4 regions of the Pseudolabrys taiwanensis genome follow, and region 1 is predicted to be linked to each of the others. Evidence: predicted binding sites of a transcription regulator. Region 1 holds the regulator's gene; each other region holds the start of a gene.
The links. The regulator LexA, encoded in region 1, represses DNA repair genes until DNA is damaged. The targets are predictions, from matches to a motif close to TGTTCNNNNTGTGTTCNG.
Positions count from the first base shown of each region.

Region 2: a site for LexA is predicted at 2,133-2,150, ahead of DW352_RS24375 (PA0069 family radical SAM protein). Genes of this name have one in related genera too.
Region 3: a site for LexA is predicted at 2,878-2,895, ahead of DW352_RS23615 (ribonuclease T2 family protein). Genes of this name have one in related genera too.
Region 4: a site for LexA is predicted at 1,592-1,609, ahead of recA (recombinase RecA). Genes of this name have one in related genera too.

Region 1 covers NZ_CP031417.1:962,407-966,310, forward strand. Annotated here, with positions in the region: gene DW352_RS04570 (SphA family protein) at 1-984, opposite strand, end outside; gene lexA (transcriptional repressor LexA) at 1,176-1,883, opposite strand; gene DW352_RS04580 (molybdopterin molybdotransferase MoeA) at 2,022-3,230, opposite strand; gene moaC (cyclic pyranopterin monophosphate synthase MoaC) at 3,413-3,850, opposite strand.
Region 2 covers NZ_CP031417.1:5,114,018-5,117,921, forward strand. Annotated here, with positions in the region: gene DW352_RS24360 (hypothetical protein) at 1-95, opposite strand, end outside; gene DW352_RS24365 (bifunctional helix-turn-helix transcriptional regulator/GNAT family N-acetyltransferase) at 177-1,109, opposite strand; gene DW352_RS27000 (hypothetical protein) at 1,117-1,338, opposite strand; gene DW352_RS24370 (glycosyltransferase family protein) at 1,454-2,029, opposite strand; gene DW352_RS24375 (PA0069 family radical SAM protein) at 2,173-3,363, shown strand; gene DW352_RS24380 (VOC family protein) at 3,360-3,800, shown strand.
Region 3 covers NZ_CP031417.1:4,968,086-4,971,989, reverse strand. Annotated here, with positions in the region: gene DW352_RS23630 (glutathione S-transferase family protein) at 1-560, opposite strand, end outside; gene DW352_RS23625 (cold-shock protein) at 669-884, opposite strand; gene DW352_RS23620 (23S rRNA (adenine(2030)-N(6))-methyltransferase RlmJ) at 1,075-1,938, opposite strand; gene DW352_RS23615 (ribonuclease T2 family protein) at 2,074-2,790, opposite strand; gene DW352_RS23610 (hypothetical protein) at 3,044-3,259, shown strand; gene DW352_RS26980 (hypothetical protein) at 3,399-3,572, shown strand; gene DW352_RS23605 (hypothetical protein) at 3,605-3,904, opposite strand, start outside.
Region 4 covers NZ_CP031417.1:259,257-263,160, reverse strand. Annotated here, with positions in the region: gene DW352_RS01240 (hypothetical protein) at 1-169, opposite strand, end outside; gene recA (recombinase RecA) at 404-1,489, opposite strand; gene DW352_RS26595 (hypothetical protein) at 2,255-2,410, shown strand; gene DW352_RS01225 (hypothetical protein) at 2,773-3,531, opposite strand.

The DNA of each region.
Region 1 (3,904 bases):
GTAGAGCTTCTTGGCGAGGGTCAGATAAAACGCCGTCGTCATCGCCGTGTTGTAGGCGAACACCGACGTGCGCGCCTTGAACTTGATGGCCGCACCGAGATCGGGAATGTCGTAGTTGAGGACGCCGCCGAGGCTCAGAACTTCCGCACGGCGGCCATCGGGCGCCACGGCGACGTCGCCGCGCGTATCGTCGGTGATTTGGCGCAAATAATAACCGGCGACACCCACCTGCCAGCGTCCGATGTGCTCCGAGACGGCGAAGTCGATATTGATGTTCTTGCCGCTGACGTAATCGGTATCGGAATTCCGGCCATAAGAGTTCAGGTAGATCTTGCTGCTGAACTCCGTGCCGTCCGCAAGCAGCGGCGGCGTCGTATAAGTGAAGGCGAGCGAGGGGGCGACGATGACGGTGTTGCTGCCGACGGTAACGCCGTTGCTGGCCTGAATGCGGGCGTCGTAGAGGCCGGTCGGGAGCACCGCGCCGAGGCCAGCGCGAACGGCGAGGCCTTCGCGGATGGGCGCGGCGCCTTTCTCGTGCGATGGCCGCGTGAAGCCGAAAAAGCGCGACCAGGACCCTTCGATGTAGATGTCGCCGAAGCCCGACTTGCAACGCTCTGCATTGGCCGACGTGATCTGTCCGCACACCTCGCCGACGCCGGCGACGCCCAGCAATCCGACCGAGCCGTCGAATAGCTTGAAATTCGGCACATACAACAGGACGCCGGCGGCGCTTTTGGAGTCGATGCCGACGGCATCCAGGCCGGGACGGGTCTGGCCCGTGCCATCTCTGAGCTGGTAGGCCGAGGCACCGCCCAGGATGGCGGCGCCGTAGAGGCCCGGCGTCGGCAGAAAGGCCGAACGGATGTCGGTGCCGCCGATAGGCCCGGCGACCGTACTGCCTTCGGCGGCGAGCGACGGCGCGGCACCAAGCGCGAGGCAGCACACTCCGAGCACGACGCGCAATGCCGCTTTCACGACGTCCACAGTCCCCGTTCAATAATACCGGGCACCGTAGAGTTTGCTTACCAACTTGCCTAGGCGCAGTTTCGCCCGTGCCGGGGCGCTCCACGGGAATCGAGACATACCGCACACAGCGCATCGGCCGTCGCGCTTAGGGACCGGTTGGCGGCCGGCACCTCAGGGTGACGAGGGCAGATCGGAGAGGGGAGTTATCTTCAGTAGCGCCGGAAAAGCCCGACCAGCTTGCCCTGAATGCGCACGCGGTTGGGCGGCAGGATGCGCACCTCGTAGGCCGCGTTGGCCGGCTCGAGCGCGATGGAGGCACCGCGGCGGCGGAAGCGCTTGAGCGTCGCCTCCTCGTCGTCGATCAGTGCGACCACGATGTCGCCGGTGTCGGCGACTTCCGAGCGGCGGATGAGGGCGATGTCGCCATCGAGGATGCCGGCCTCGATCATCGAGTCGCCGCGCACTTCGAGCGCGAAATGCTCCCCGGTCGACAACAGGTCCGGCGGCATGTTGATGACATGGCTCTTGGTCTGGATCGCCTCGATCGGCGTACCGGCGGCGATACGGCCCATCACCGGTACGGCGATCGGCCGGCCGCTGGTATCGTCCTCCGCTGCCACCTGACGGACGCGGCCGAGGTCGCCCTCGATGACGCTCGGCGTAAATTTGCGGGCGCGGCCGTTGCCCACGCCGTGCCCGACCGAGTCGGGAAGCTTGATGACCTCAATGGCGCGCGCCCGGTTGGGCAGTCGGCGGATGAAGCCGCGCTCCTCGAGGGCGGTGATCAGCCGGTGGATCCCGGATTTGGAGCGCAGGTCGAGCGCGTCCTTCATCTCGTCGAAAGAGGGCGGAACGCCGGCCTCGGTCAGCCGCTCGTGGATGAAGCGCAAAAGCTCGAACTGCTTGCGGGTCAGCATCTGTTTCTCCCGTCGCCCGGCCAGGCCCAGCCCTTACGGCGAATGGGCAGCCGGCTCGAAACAAATCATGAACGGACACTATCTGTTCGATATGTGTTCCGCAAGGATTTAATTTCGGGTGAACAATGCAAACGACCGCTATAGGCCTAGCTTAAGGATGACGCAGGGTGAACCGGCTTGCGCAAAAGGCGCGTAAGGTTCCCGAATCACAAGGCAATCCGCCGCGGCCAACGGTGCCATCAGGGAACTGTCCTGCGACGGTACCGGGGTGGCGATGGGCCCATCAGGCCCCGGCGTCAGCAGCGCGCGCATATAATCGGCGCGCTCGTCGTTCTCCGGCAGATCGCGGCCCAACAGGGCTCGATCGGGCACATGGTCGATCACGGTGCGGCCGGTGAGTCGGCGGATCAGCGGCACCAGAAACAGGAAGGCGCAGACGTAGGACGAGACCGGATTGCCGGGCAGGCCGAGCACCTGCAGGCCACCGAGCCGTCCGTGCATCATCGGCTTGCCGGGGCGCAGCGCGACCCGCCAGAACGAGAGGTCGAGACCTTCGGCTTTCAGCGCACGCTGCACCAGATCGTGCTCGCCAACCGACGCGCCGCCGGTGGTAACGAGCACGTCGGCGCCCCAGGCGCGTGCCTCGCGCAGCGCGGCGACGATGTCTTCCAGACGATCGCGCACGATGCCGAAGTCGCGCGACTCCGCGCCTTCGGCCTGCGCGAGAGCGGTCAGCGCGTAGCCATTGGAATAGACGATCTCGCCGGCGCCCGGTTTGCTACCCGGCATGACCAATTCGTCGCCGGTGCCGATGATGGCGATCTTCGGTCGGCGATGGACCGGCACGCTCGGATAGTTCATCGCGGCCGCCAGCATCAGGTCGCGGTCGCTCAGCCGACGTCCTTTGTGAAGCAGCGCTTCGCCCTCGGAGAAGTCGATGCCTTTGGCGCGCACGTTGCGGCCCTTCGCCGTCGGCTTGCCGAAGGTCACCTTGTCGCCATCGCGCTGGGCGAGCTCCTGGATGACGACCGTGTCGGCGCCGCGGGGCATGACGCCGCCGGTGAAGATGCGCGCCGCCTGACCGGGTGCCACCTCGCCTTCGAACGGGTGGCCGGCCGCGACTTCGCCGACGACGGTCAGCGTGGCCGGCGCTTCGGCCACGTCGGCGCCGCGGACGGCGTAGCCGTCCATCGCGGAAACGTCAGCGGGTGGCTGCGTGCGCGTCGCGGCGATGTCTGCGGCCAGCACGCGCGCGAGCGCCGCGGGGAGTGCGACCGTTTCGGCGGGGAGCGGCGCGGCTTCGGCAAGGACCTGGCGCAGCGCTTCAGCAACCGGCATCAGCGCCATGCGAGCTCCGCTCGTCCCCGCGAAAGCGGGGCCCCAAAGTCATGAATGGAAAGCTTCAAGAATCTCGCGCGGGATTCCCGCTGCAAGTCGGCTGTAGCCGACTTGCACACTTTAAGTGCCAGATATCGGGTAAGCCCGATGTCCGCTCGCGGGAATGAGCGGAGTTTGGGGTCCGCCATGCGCTATTTCTCCGCGCGGTAATGGCCGGAGCGGCCGCCGCTCTTTTCCAGGACGCGGATGCCTTCGATGCGCATGCCGCGTTCGACCGCCTTGACCATGTCGTAGATCGTCAGCAGCGCGACCGAGACGGCGGTCAGCGCCTCCATCTCGACACCGGTCTGGCCCGTGACCTTCACCGTCGCCTGCACCTCGAAGCCGGGCAGCGCGTGCTCCGGATTGATCTCGATCGTCACCTTGGTGATCGGCAGCGGGTGGCAGAGCGGGATCAGGCTGTGCGTGCGCTTGGCGGCCATGATGCCGGCGAGGCGGGCGGCCCCCAGCACGTCACCCTTCAGCGCATTGCCGGCGATCACCATGTCCAGCGTCTCCGCCTGCATGATGATCTTGCCCTCGGCGACCGCGACGCGCTCCGTCTGCGGTTTGGCGGAGACGTCGACCATGTGCGCCTCGCCACGCTGATCGATGTGGCTAAGCTTATTGGCGAGGGGGGCTGC
Region 2 (3,904 bases), 1.4 Mb from region 1:
ACGGCCATATTCGCGAGCAGCGACCTGAATTTGCCGCGCCCGCCAGCCCGCTTGGTCCGTGACGTTTTCTTCGCGCCGCGTTTGGCTCTTTTCATGGCTACCCCTCCCGGCTTGGCTATCTGCACATCGGGAATGATAGCAGTAATTCTACATTACAACCAGGGGTTACGAGGCGGCTAAAGCCGCAAATCCCAGTATTCCGCGACGACGTCCTGGCCCCAGGTGTGCCGCGGCTCGCTGGAGGTGAGGGTGAAGCCCGCCCGCTCGTAGATGTGGCGCGCCGCGGTCAACACGCTGTGCGTCCATAGGGTGACCTGCTTGTAGCCGGCGGCGCGGGCGAAGCCGACGCATTCGTCGACCAGGCGTTTGCCGATACCGAGCCCGCGTCCTTTCGGATCGACCAACAACAGGCGGATACGCGCGACCTCGTCGGAGTCCCGCACCAGGAAGATGGACCCGACCGGCTCGCCGTGGCGCTCGGCGATCCAACAGCGCTCGCGCGCCGGATCGTTCTTGTTGGCGAAGTCGGCGACGATCTGCGCGCACAGCCCTTCGAAAGGTTCGCCCCAGCCGTATTCCTCAAGATAGAGCTCGGCGTGGCGGGTAACGACCCAGCCGAAGTCGCCGGGTTTGGGATTGCGCAGCGTGTAGGCGAGTTCATTGTCGGCCTGGCCGGCATGACCGAGGAGGCGTTCGATCTCACTCATCGCGGCGACCACCCGCGCCTGTTCGGCCTCATTGAGATGCGCCAACATGCCGGCGACCTGGACTTGCGATTTCTTCTCGAGAGGCGCGAAGGTCTTGCGGCCGCGCGCCGTCAATGTGAGATGGCTCTGCCGCGCGTCCTTGGCCGAGGTCTCGCGGCTGATAAGGCCTTGCTTCTCGAAATGTCGCAGCACACGGCTGATATAGCCGGCGTCGAGATCGAGCGCGCGCGCGATGTCGCTGGCGGTGGGACCATCGCCGCGGAAGATTTCGTACAGCACCCGCATCTCGCCAAGCGAGTAGGGGCTGTCGAGATAGCCTTTGCGCAGGACGCCGATCTGGCGCGTGTAAAAGCGATTAAATCGCCGAATGGCGGCGATGCGATCCGGCCCGGGCTCGGACATACGTTCGTTATTCCTTTTGTGGTGTCGGCTTGCCGCGACAAGCGCGAAAAAGGCTGCGCGCGGCCGCTTCGATTGCTTCCTGCCGCAGGCGGTGCGCTTGCTTTCGATAGGCCGCGTAATCGTGGGGTGCGTGCGAAGCGGACGACGCGGATGTCGCGCTAGCCACCGGCCGCGTTTCGGCTAAAGCCGTCGCCCGCAAGCCTCCGTCGATAACCGTTGCGCCGGCCATGGCGGCGTTCCTTCCAGTTGGATGACAAAGTCAACCTTATAATTGACTTTGTCAAGTAACTGTCGGGCGGCTTGTAAGCGGCGGGCAGCGCGCGGCTCGGCGATCTATGCGGAGGTCAGCGCGGCGGCCGGGCGCCGACGGGCAACATGGCGAGACGCCGCCGGCCGAGCTTGCGGAGCAGGGCCGCTTCAGCATCGTTGCCTGCGGGATGCCCGCCGACGCTGTCGTAAAGGCGGCGGGGGATGAGCAGGCCCTGTTCGGGGCGCGCGCCGCCGACCAGCGTGGCGCGCAGAAGCGTCAGCAATTCCGCCCAGGCCGGCCGTAGGGCGTCGGCCGCGCTCGAGGGTCTGAATATGGCCGCGCGCGGGGCTTCGCTTGCGCTGGTGGCGGCCATGAAGTTTTCCGCGGCGGCGACCCAGCCGGGCTCCGGGACGGTGCCGGGCCGCAGAAACAAAAGCCAAGGCGTGCGCGTGCTCGCGGCCGCGGCGCGCAGGCGTCCGCCGACCGGTTCGCGCGAGCTCATGAACCGGCAGCCGGCGATGTCCGCGACCTCGGCCGTCTCGTCGGCGGAGGCGGCATCGGCGATCACGACCTCGGTCAACAGGCCGGCCGTGGCGCCCGGCACCAACGCGGCGAGCGTCGGGACCAAAGGCCGTTCCGATTCGTGTGTGGCGATGATGGCGCTGAGCATGGAACCGCGACTGTGACGTCCAGGTTGCACCACATCATGTGGCGGTTGTCGACCTCGCCACGAAATCAAGTCGGCTTTTGATTAAAACGGAACCGTCGAAAAATGTTCTTGTTATGTTCACATTCAGCCACTAGGTTCTGGCCATGGCTCGACCAAACGCAGCCCAGAAGCGCCCGTCGGTGAAGGAGCTGCCCTCCGCATCGGCGGGCGCGCATGGACCGACAAATCCGTATGACGATGTCAGCGAATTGCTCGGCGTTGTGGTCGAGCATGAGCGCCGGCGCGGTCGTGGGGCGCAGAGCAATGCCGTCGGCCGTTACGAGCCGCTCGCCCGCGTCGCCTTCGACGACGGCTGGCAGTCGCTCGAAGACCTGCCGCCGTTCAAGACCACGGTGCAGGTCGATGCCTCGCGCAAGATCATCACGCGCAACGATTCCCCCGACATCGGTTTCGACCGCTCGATCAATCCCTATCGCGGCTGCGAGCACGGCTGCGTCTACTGCTTCGCACGGCCGACGCATGCTTATCTCGGTCTGTCGCCCGGGCTGGATTTCGAATCCAAGCTGTTCGTGAAGCCGGAGGCCGCCGAGCTGTTGGAGCGCGAGCTGTCGTCGCCGAACTATCAGCCGAAGGTCATCGCCATCGGCACCAACACCGATCCGTATCAGCCGATCGACCGCCGCTACCAGGTGATGCGGCGCATTCTCGAGGTGCTCGACCGCGCCGGTCATCCGGTCGGTATCGTCACCAAGTCGGCGCTGGTGTTGCGCGATCTCGACATTCTCGCGCGCATGGCGGAGCGCAAGCTGGCCAAGGTCGCCTTGTCGGTGACGACGCTCGATGCGGAGTTGGCGCGCAAGATGGAGCCGCGCGCGGCGACGCCGATGCGGCGGCTCGAGGCCTTGCGTCGGTTGTCGCAGGCCGGCGTGCCGACGACGGTGATGGTGGCGCCCATCGTTCCCGCGCTGAACGACATGGAGATCGAGCGTATCCTGGAGGCGGCGGTGACCGCCGGCGTCAAGGAAGCGGGCTACGTGCTGCTGCGGTTGCCGCTCGAGGTGCGCGATCTGTTTCGCGAGTGGCTGATGGCGAATTATCCCGATCGCTATCGGCATGTGATGAAGCTCATCCGCGACATGCGCGGCGGCAAGGATTACGATTCGACCTGGGGTAAGCGCATGAAGGGCAGCGGCCCTTATGCATGGATGATCGGCCGCCGGTTCGAGCTGGCCTGCGAGAAGCTCGGCATCAACAAGACGCGGACGGCCTTGTCGACGCAGGCGTTCCGCGCGCCGAAGGCCGGCAGCGAGCAACTGAACCTGTTCGAGTCATGAACGAACCGAACGCCGTTTTGTCGTTGGTGACGTTGGGCGTCGCCAATCTCGGCCGCAGCATCGCCTTTTACGAGGCGCTCGGCTTTGCGCGCCGCGCGCGCGACGCCGAGGGTGTTGGCTTCTTCCAGGCCGGCGCCTGCGCCTTCGCGGTCTGGTCGGTCGCGGAACTGGCGAAAGATTCGCGGCACACGGCGAGCCACGTGCCGGTCGATTTCCGCGGCGTCGCGCTGGCCTGGAATTGCGCGACGGAAACGCAAGTCGATGCTGCCATTGCGCGGGCGTGGTCGGCCGGCGCGACCATCCCAAAGCCGCCGGAGAAGACGTCCTGGGGCGGCTATGCCGGCTACTTCAAGGATCCCGACGGCCATCTTTGGGAAGTGGCGCATAACCCCGGCTTCCCGCTGACGGAAGACGGGCGGCTCACGTTGCCGGATTGAATGATCTGCTCGTCCCCCCGCCACTCCCGTGCGCAAATCGGCGACAGCCGACTTGCGCTGGGGACCCAGCGCGCAAATGCAAATTTGTCAGGGCGTGCTGGATT
Region 3 (3,904 bases), 1.6 Mb from region 1:
TGCCACGCGTGCAGGCGCGGATGATCTTTGCGCCAGCCCGGATCGAAGCGCAGATCGCGATACCCGAGCACGCAAGCCAACGTGATCTGACCGACATGCGGCAACGTCTTGCCGTCGAGCGACGGCGGCGCCGCTTCCAACGCGGCAAGGCCGCGTTCGGCCTTGCCCGCCTGGCGCGCAAGCCAGCTCGCGACTTTCATCTCCGCCGGACGATAGCGGCCCTCATAAACCTGCAAGATGCACGCATCCAGTATGCCATCGCACAAAGCCTGCAGACGCATGGCATCCAGGCGCGCTTTCGGCTCGTGCGGCACGATGCGGCCGCCGCCGGCGCGATGATCGAGATACTCGAGGATGACGCGCGAGTCGTAATAGCAAGTGCCATCCTCGGCGACGAGCGCCGGAATCTTGCCGAGCGGATTCTGCGCGTGAAGGCTATCGGCCGGATCGTCGAGCGCGACCGGCGTCTCTTCGACGTTACTGTCGAGGCCGAGCAGCCGCGTGGCGATGCGCACCTTGCGCGCGAACGGCGAGGAAGGCGATGAGCGAAGGATCATCATGTGAAAAATGTCTGCCTTGGCAGATGACGCGCGCGGCGCGCGGCCGGCCACGCGGTACGAAATAGAAAACGGGCGTGCGAATTCAATCGCACGCCCGTCGCGTTCAGATCAACCGGTGATGACCAGATTGACGGCCTTCGGACCCTTGCCCTTCTTGTCAGGCTCGACGTCGAAGCTGATCCGCTGTCCTTCATTCAGGCTCTTGAGGCCGGCTTGTTCGACCGCGGTGATGTGAACGAACACGTCGCGTCCGCCATCGTCCGGTTTGATGAAGCCATAGCCACGTTCGCCGTTGAAGAACTTAACGACACCTGCTTGTGCCATCGGGAAAACTCCTCTCCCCTCTGCTCCGCCGCCGGCCCCACGCACGGCGGCTCGGCTGGACATTCACAGTCGGGGAAAGCGTCGGCCGCTAGGCCTCAGTCAACTCCGCCGGCCCCCGCAAGGAGGCGGAACGTCACTGCCAATGGCGGAACTACACACCAACTGTGACGCTGTGGAAAGAGCCAACATGTCATTGGCCGCCGGGCGTTTCACCGGCAAGCCAGTCCAAGGTGATGCTGCCCTTGCCTTGCCGTCCTAAAATACCGGCCAATTTCGGGAGCATGAAAGTAAGCTCTTCGTGCAGGCGCCACGGCGGATTGACGATGATCATGCCCGAGCCATTGAGGCGCGTCGGATCGCTCAGCGGTGTAACGATCAATTCGGCCCGTAGAATCTTACCAATCCCAAGCCGGCGCAATCGCTTAGCCAAGGTATCGGCGTCCGGCCGCCCTTTGATCGGGTACCAGAGCGCGTAGATGCCGGTCGCCCATTTGCGGTGCGCCGCAGCAAAATCGTGGACCAAGCGGGTGAAATCGCTCTCCCGCTCGAACGGCGGATCGACCAGCACGAGACCGCGCCGCTCCTTCGGCGGCACATAGGCCGACAACGCGGTCCATCCGTCGATCTCCAAACACTTCACGCGGTGATCGCGCTGCAGGTGATAGGCGAGAGATCGGGCGGCGTTGGGCTCGAGTTCGCAGGCAATGAGCCGGTCCTGCGGCCGCAGCCAGGCGCGCACGAGCGCCGGCGAGCCGGGATACGCGGTGAGGCGGTCGCTGTCGTTGAGCGCACGGATCACATCGAGATAAGGCGCGAGCAGCTCGGCCAACTTCTCCTGCAAGGTCGCCGCCATCAGCGGTTCGATGCCGTCGTGCCATTCGCCGCCACGGCTCGCTTCCGTGCCGGTCAGATCGTAGAGGCCGGCGCCCGCATGCGTATCGAGGACGCGGAAGGCGGCCGGCTTCTCGCGCAGATGATGAAGAATACGGCAGAGCACCACGTGCTTGAAGACATCGGCGAAGCTGCCGGCATGAAAGGCGTGACGATAGTTCACACAAATACCCGCGTCAGACAGAGCTTGAACCGCGCGAAGCGGCGCAATGCTTATGCCACAACGCGCACGCCAATGACGAACGGGGGCGACGCCACCGTTTACCGATGCCGGAAACCAGGGATCCGATCGCGCGCTTTAGGGCTCGGCGGCATTGGCGGCACCGCCGCGCACCGCCGGCATCGTCACTTTGTTCAGACGACAGGCGCGGCGCGTGATCTCGCCGCAGTCGCGAAAACCGAACTCGCGCGTCAGGCAGACGCGGACCTCGGTGAGCCGCTTACGATCGCAACCGACCGCGATATTGGAGCGCGTCAGCCCGGGGTTGGCCTCGAGAAAAGCATCGACGACCTGGCCGGGATTGACGGTGATCGGCTTTGCCAGGGCGAGATAATCTTCGGGAATCTTCACGACCGCGCGCGCCTTGCGCATCGCTTCGAAATACGCGTTCGGCGAAAGTCCCGAACAGGTGCCGTGACGATCCCACTCGTGAAAAACGAGCCGCGGGCTCGGCATCATTTCAAGCGCGCTGCCGACGATATTGCGATTGAGCCGCGGCGCCGGCACCTGACAATACGAAGGAAAGCCCTTTTCGTATTGCGGCCACAGACCGTGCACCACGAAGGAATACGGACGCCCGGCGCATTGTTGATCCGGTGCGCGATCCGGCGAGCGTTCGCGCGCGGCTTCGCAATAGGACGGTGACCACGACAGAGACAGCACATAGAAATCGAACTGCCCCGGCGCGTTCTGGCGGCGATCGGTCTGGGCGAAGGCGACGACGGCAAAGAGAAAAACGAAGCTGACAGCGATTGCCGTGCTTTGAACCGCCAAACGAATGCGGCGACGGAGCATCGAACGCCTCCCCCACTGACCCGCCGGACAAGAACAAACCGGCAATTGATTTAACGCAATGGTTCCTATCAAGGCTACCCTGTTAACATGAACATTACAAGAACAAAATAGACACTAATTGTGGCGGCTCCTCTTTGCGGTCACCGGCTCTCCGAACCGTGAGCGCGATATCAGAGCGGGATGGGAACCGAATGAGTAAGTGACGCATTTCACGTCCGACCGCCAGACTAGGAACCCGGGGCAGGAAATGCCGATGCATCGTGGCCGAGGACCGCTTGCTCGCGGTGAGCGATTGCAGATCATGCTGTCGCCTGAAGAGCTGGCGGCGGTCGACGATTTCCGCTTCCGCAACCGGATGCCAAGTCGCGCCGCCGCCGTTCGCGAACTCTTCCGCTTAGGGCTCGCCAGCGCCGGCCTTGTGAATTCGGACGGTCGCAGGTCGGCGGATTTCGGCGTCTTGGATTCTTGATCGTCTTGCGCGCGGCCAAGTCGCCCCCTAAGCCGCTAAATTAGTGAGTCGCTCTTAGACTACGTCACTCTCGCATGCCGTCTCCCATCGCGCGACACTATCACCAGATATGACGCACGAAGGAATATGGAGAAAGGCGATGCCTGACCTGTCCAATGCCGCCGAACTCAGACGTCTGGCCATGCAATGTTCCGCACGCGCGGAGCGCGCCAGCTGCAGTGCAAGCGAACGCGAGCGCCTTTTGAAGATGCGTGAGGCCTTGCTCGATCTTGCGCAGAATGCCGACTGGCTAGCGGGACGCCGCGCCGCCTGACGTGTCAATCTGTCTGGAACGTTAGTCGCGCCTCAGGGGCGCGCCATCTTGCACGCTGGATTGTAAGCCCAGTTGCGGTCGAGCCCGACCACGCACCATTCCACGCCCCATGTGGCGCCGATCGGACCGGTGTCTTCGCCGATCGAGTAGTAGACGCCGTGCTTGCGTCCGTCGCTCACCAGCGCCGTCGCCTGGCAATAACGCCGCGGAATCGTACCGAGCGCCCACGGGCTGTAGGCGACCTCACGCACGCGCTCGAAATCGAGAATCTGCAGGCTCGAATTCCAGAAGCGGCCTTCCTTCTCGGCAAAGCGGGACGCGATCTTGCCGAG
Region 4 (3,904 bases), 700 kb from region 1:
CGGGGGCCGCGGCCTTGGATGGGGCCTTGGCCGCTGGCGCGACCTTGGCCTTCCGCTCGACCTTAGCGGCCTTGCGCGCGGGCTCGGCTTGCTCGGCAGCCGCTTTTGCCTTGGCGCGTGGCCGTTTCGGGCTCGGATCGTTGGCGACGTCCGCCGGTGCGGCGGCCATCGCGACGTCCACTTCCGGCGGCGCCGGAACCTCATCGACAGGCTGAGACGCTTGAAGCGTGATCGGCGCCTGCGACGACGACGGACTTTCGGACTCCGGGCCAAGCGGTTGCGGGACCGCTTCGACCGGCGCGGGCGGCGTCAGAGCGGAGACCGCGGTCTCCTTTGCACCGTCCGGACCGGCTCTGCGCGAGGACGTCGGATCGACGACATCGCGCGGGGTGCCCTGTCCCTTTCAATCCTTGGGATCGGCCTCGTCGTCGTCTTCTTCCTTCTCGCCGGTCACGATCACCTCGGCGAGCACGCCGGAGTTCTGGCGCACCGCCGCTTCGATCTTGGCGGCCATGTCCGGATTTTCCTTCAGGAAGGACTTGGCGTTCTCGCGGCCCTGGCCGATGCGCTGGCTGTCATAGGAGAACCAGGCGCCCGACTTCTCGACCACGCCGGCCTTGACGCCGAGATCAATCAGCTCGCCGATCTTGGACACGCCCTCGCCGTACATGATGTCGAACTCGACCTGTTTGAACGGCGGCGCCAGCTTGTTCTTGACCACCTTGACGCGGGTCTGGTTGCCGATCACCTCGTCGCGCTCCTTGATCGCGCCGATGCGGCGGATGTCGAGGCGGACCGAGGCGTAGAACTTGAGCGCGTTGCCGCCCGACGTCGTCTCGGGCGAACCGTACATCACGCCGATCTTCATGCGGATCTGGTTGATGAAGATCACCATGGTCTTCGACTTGTTGATCGACGCGGTGAGCTTGCGCAAAGCCTGGCTCATCAGGCGCGCCTGCGAACCCGGCTGCACGTCGCCCATCTCGCCCTCGAGCTCGGCCCGCGGCACCAGCGCGGCGACCGAGTCGACCACCAGCACGTCGATCGCGCCGGAGCGCACCAACGTGTCGGCGATTTCGAGCGCCTGCTCGCCGGCGTCCGGCTGCGAGATCAGAAGATCGTCGGTGCTCACGCCGAGCTTGCGCGCATAGACCACGTCGAGCGCGTGCTCGGCGTCGACGAAGGCGCAGATGCCGCCCTTCTTCTGGGCTTCGGCGACGGTGTGCAGCGCCAGGGTCGTCTTGCCCGACGACTCCGGCCCGTAGATCTCGACGATGCGGCCGCGCGGCAGGCCGCCGATACCGAGCGCGATGTCGAGGCCGAGCGAGCCCGAGGAGATGGCCTCGATGTCCATCGCCTTGTCGTTCTTGCCGAGCTTCATCACCGAGCCCTTGCCGAACTGGCGCTCGATCTGGCTCAGCGCGGCCGCGAGGGCTTTCGACTTATCCATGGACGATCCTTCGACGAGACGCAGGGCAGGCTGACTCATTGTCGCGCTCCTTATGGCCTAAGATTCGGACCTCCGACAACGCGGGTCGCCGCCGCCGTCGTGGATCAATTGATGTAAAGGCAATGTACCCTATTTGTTCCTCGTTCGCAATATGTTCTTTTCGGGCGGTGGGTACTGGCCTGTTTCGATCCCCAGTGGCCTAGTTTGAATTGAGGAGTGGCCTGTTTTGAATTTCACGCGCGGGGAGCTTCTGAGTGAGGCGATCTGCTTCGCCTTGGGCAAATGCAAAATCCACGGGCGTAAGGGTGTCCTGACCGATTCGGACCGGCAGGAGGTCGCCAAGACGGTCATTGAATATCTGCGGAAACACGGCGATCGATGGGACCTGGATGCTCAGGTCGAGGTGCCTATTAGGCCGACTTGGGACTGGTCGCCGCACGGGAAATAACTCTCGACACCTCCGCCCCACAAGCGCACTGTTCACCATCATCGGCTGATGGCTTTGCCGTAGGCGCCGGTGGCTGAGAGACCAATTGTGCTCCCGCCTTCAACGGGAAACGCGCATGGCCCAGCCGGACAACCAAATTCTCTTGACGGAGATTGCGGAAATACAGCGCCGCATTGCCGAGGCAGCGCGTTCATTAAACGACACTGTGGCCGCCTCTTACGAGTCAATCATAAAATCGAAAGAGCTAATCGCCCGCGCCGACAGACTATTGCGAAGAAAGTGGCCGCCCTAGTTGGCGGCCTCTTTATTAAGCGCGGCCTCGGTTGCAGAATGACGCCTCCACAACGGAGGGCAACATGTCAGCTTGGGAAGATTTCTCGGACAGAGAAAAACTCAATTGGTTGCGAGCACGTCTCACCAAGGTCGAGAACCAAGTAGACGCACTACAGCACCTCATTCACGAGATCGGTGAAGCTGTGAAAGCACTCGAAAAGCGGCAACCTGAAAAGTAGCCGCAGCATGCCATTTGTTTCAGTTATGCGTTTCACGGGAAACGTATGCGGACGCTATCCTTCTTTAGCCTCATCAAAGAGGCGGCTAATGCGCGGATTTGCAAAGAATTTTTTTGACATGCGTTTGACGCATAACGAAAAAGTACGCATTGTTTGTCTCACGTGAAACACGCGAGATTCGAGCTTCTTCTGTCGCTTGGCAGAAAAAGAAGGGGGCCGCCCCCCGACCAAGGAAAGACGGCCCCAAACCGCCCCTTTATGGGACGTTCGCCTGCAGAGCGCCGCCTACCGGGCGGCGTTCTTGCTTTCGCTCCGGGCAGAGCCAGAAGCGAATCGGAATCTACACCTCGGAGGTCAGCCGTCTAGTTCGTTTTAGGACCCTCCTGGTAGATGAGTTTGAAACTACCTTCGAGCAGCTGGAGCCAGAGCTTCCGTTCCTCCTCAGGCCATACCTCGCCGGACTTCGGGAGGCGGACCAAAAGTCCCCGGATAATGGGGTCAATATCTACCCCACCGCCACCGCCCCCACCATTACCGCCGCCGTGCGCCAAAGCCTCAGGCTCGGCCTTTGGCTCATCCCGAACAGTATCTCGCGCGGCGAAACCCGGCATAACCAATCGGTTTTTTCCATGCTCGAAAAAGGCGGATTGCTCGGCCGACTTTTCAAACGCTTGCCGCGCCCGATCCTTCACTTTGTCGGACACGCCGAGGCTAACCATTTCTCGCTCTAGAGCGGCAGCGTTAGGGGGCAAAATTCCGCTCCGGTACTTCTCAAAGATAGCTTTGTAGAGGGGCACATTTAGGAACGCGGTCGCCTTCCCCTCACGGGCTCGACTAGGGTCAATGACCATTTGGCCCAAGTCAGTTAGACGGTGCCGCCCATTGCCGTCTGTTTGGATAAGTCCATACATACGGGCACCACTTAGCTGCACGCGAAAGCCGCTGCTTTTAGTGCTCTGCCCGGTCCATGCAGCCAGTTGCGCGTCGTCGCACTCTCCAAGGCCCACGTTCCCGTGGATCGCCTCGGCAAGTTTCATCGCATCATTCAAGCTGACGTAGGGAAAAGCGATGGTAGATCGCTGCCGCCCCGCATCATCGGACGAGGCCTTGGCCTCGGCCATGGATAGCTTCTCGCCAGTCATAGGGCTTTCTCCATACACGCCGATGGATTGGCGCTGACCTTAACTACGGCAACCATACCCTTCCGTCAAGACATTCATTTGAAGATTTAGGATATGACGCTTGACCGTATCCTAAATCTGCAATAGATTCTGCAAACCAACTGAGGTGCAGCTATGCTGAGGAGAGTTTGAGCCCCCGGACGCGCTAGCCGAGCCAAGGGGGCCCGGAAAAAGGAAAGGCCGCCTTCCCCGGGCTTCAAACTAGGGAAAAGCGGCCTTGCAATCGGCTTCAAGTTCTCGGGGCTCGTCTAACGGTAGGACACCCGCCCCTACAAGCGTGGAGATGTCGGTCCGAATCCGGCGCCCCGAACCA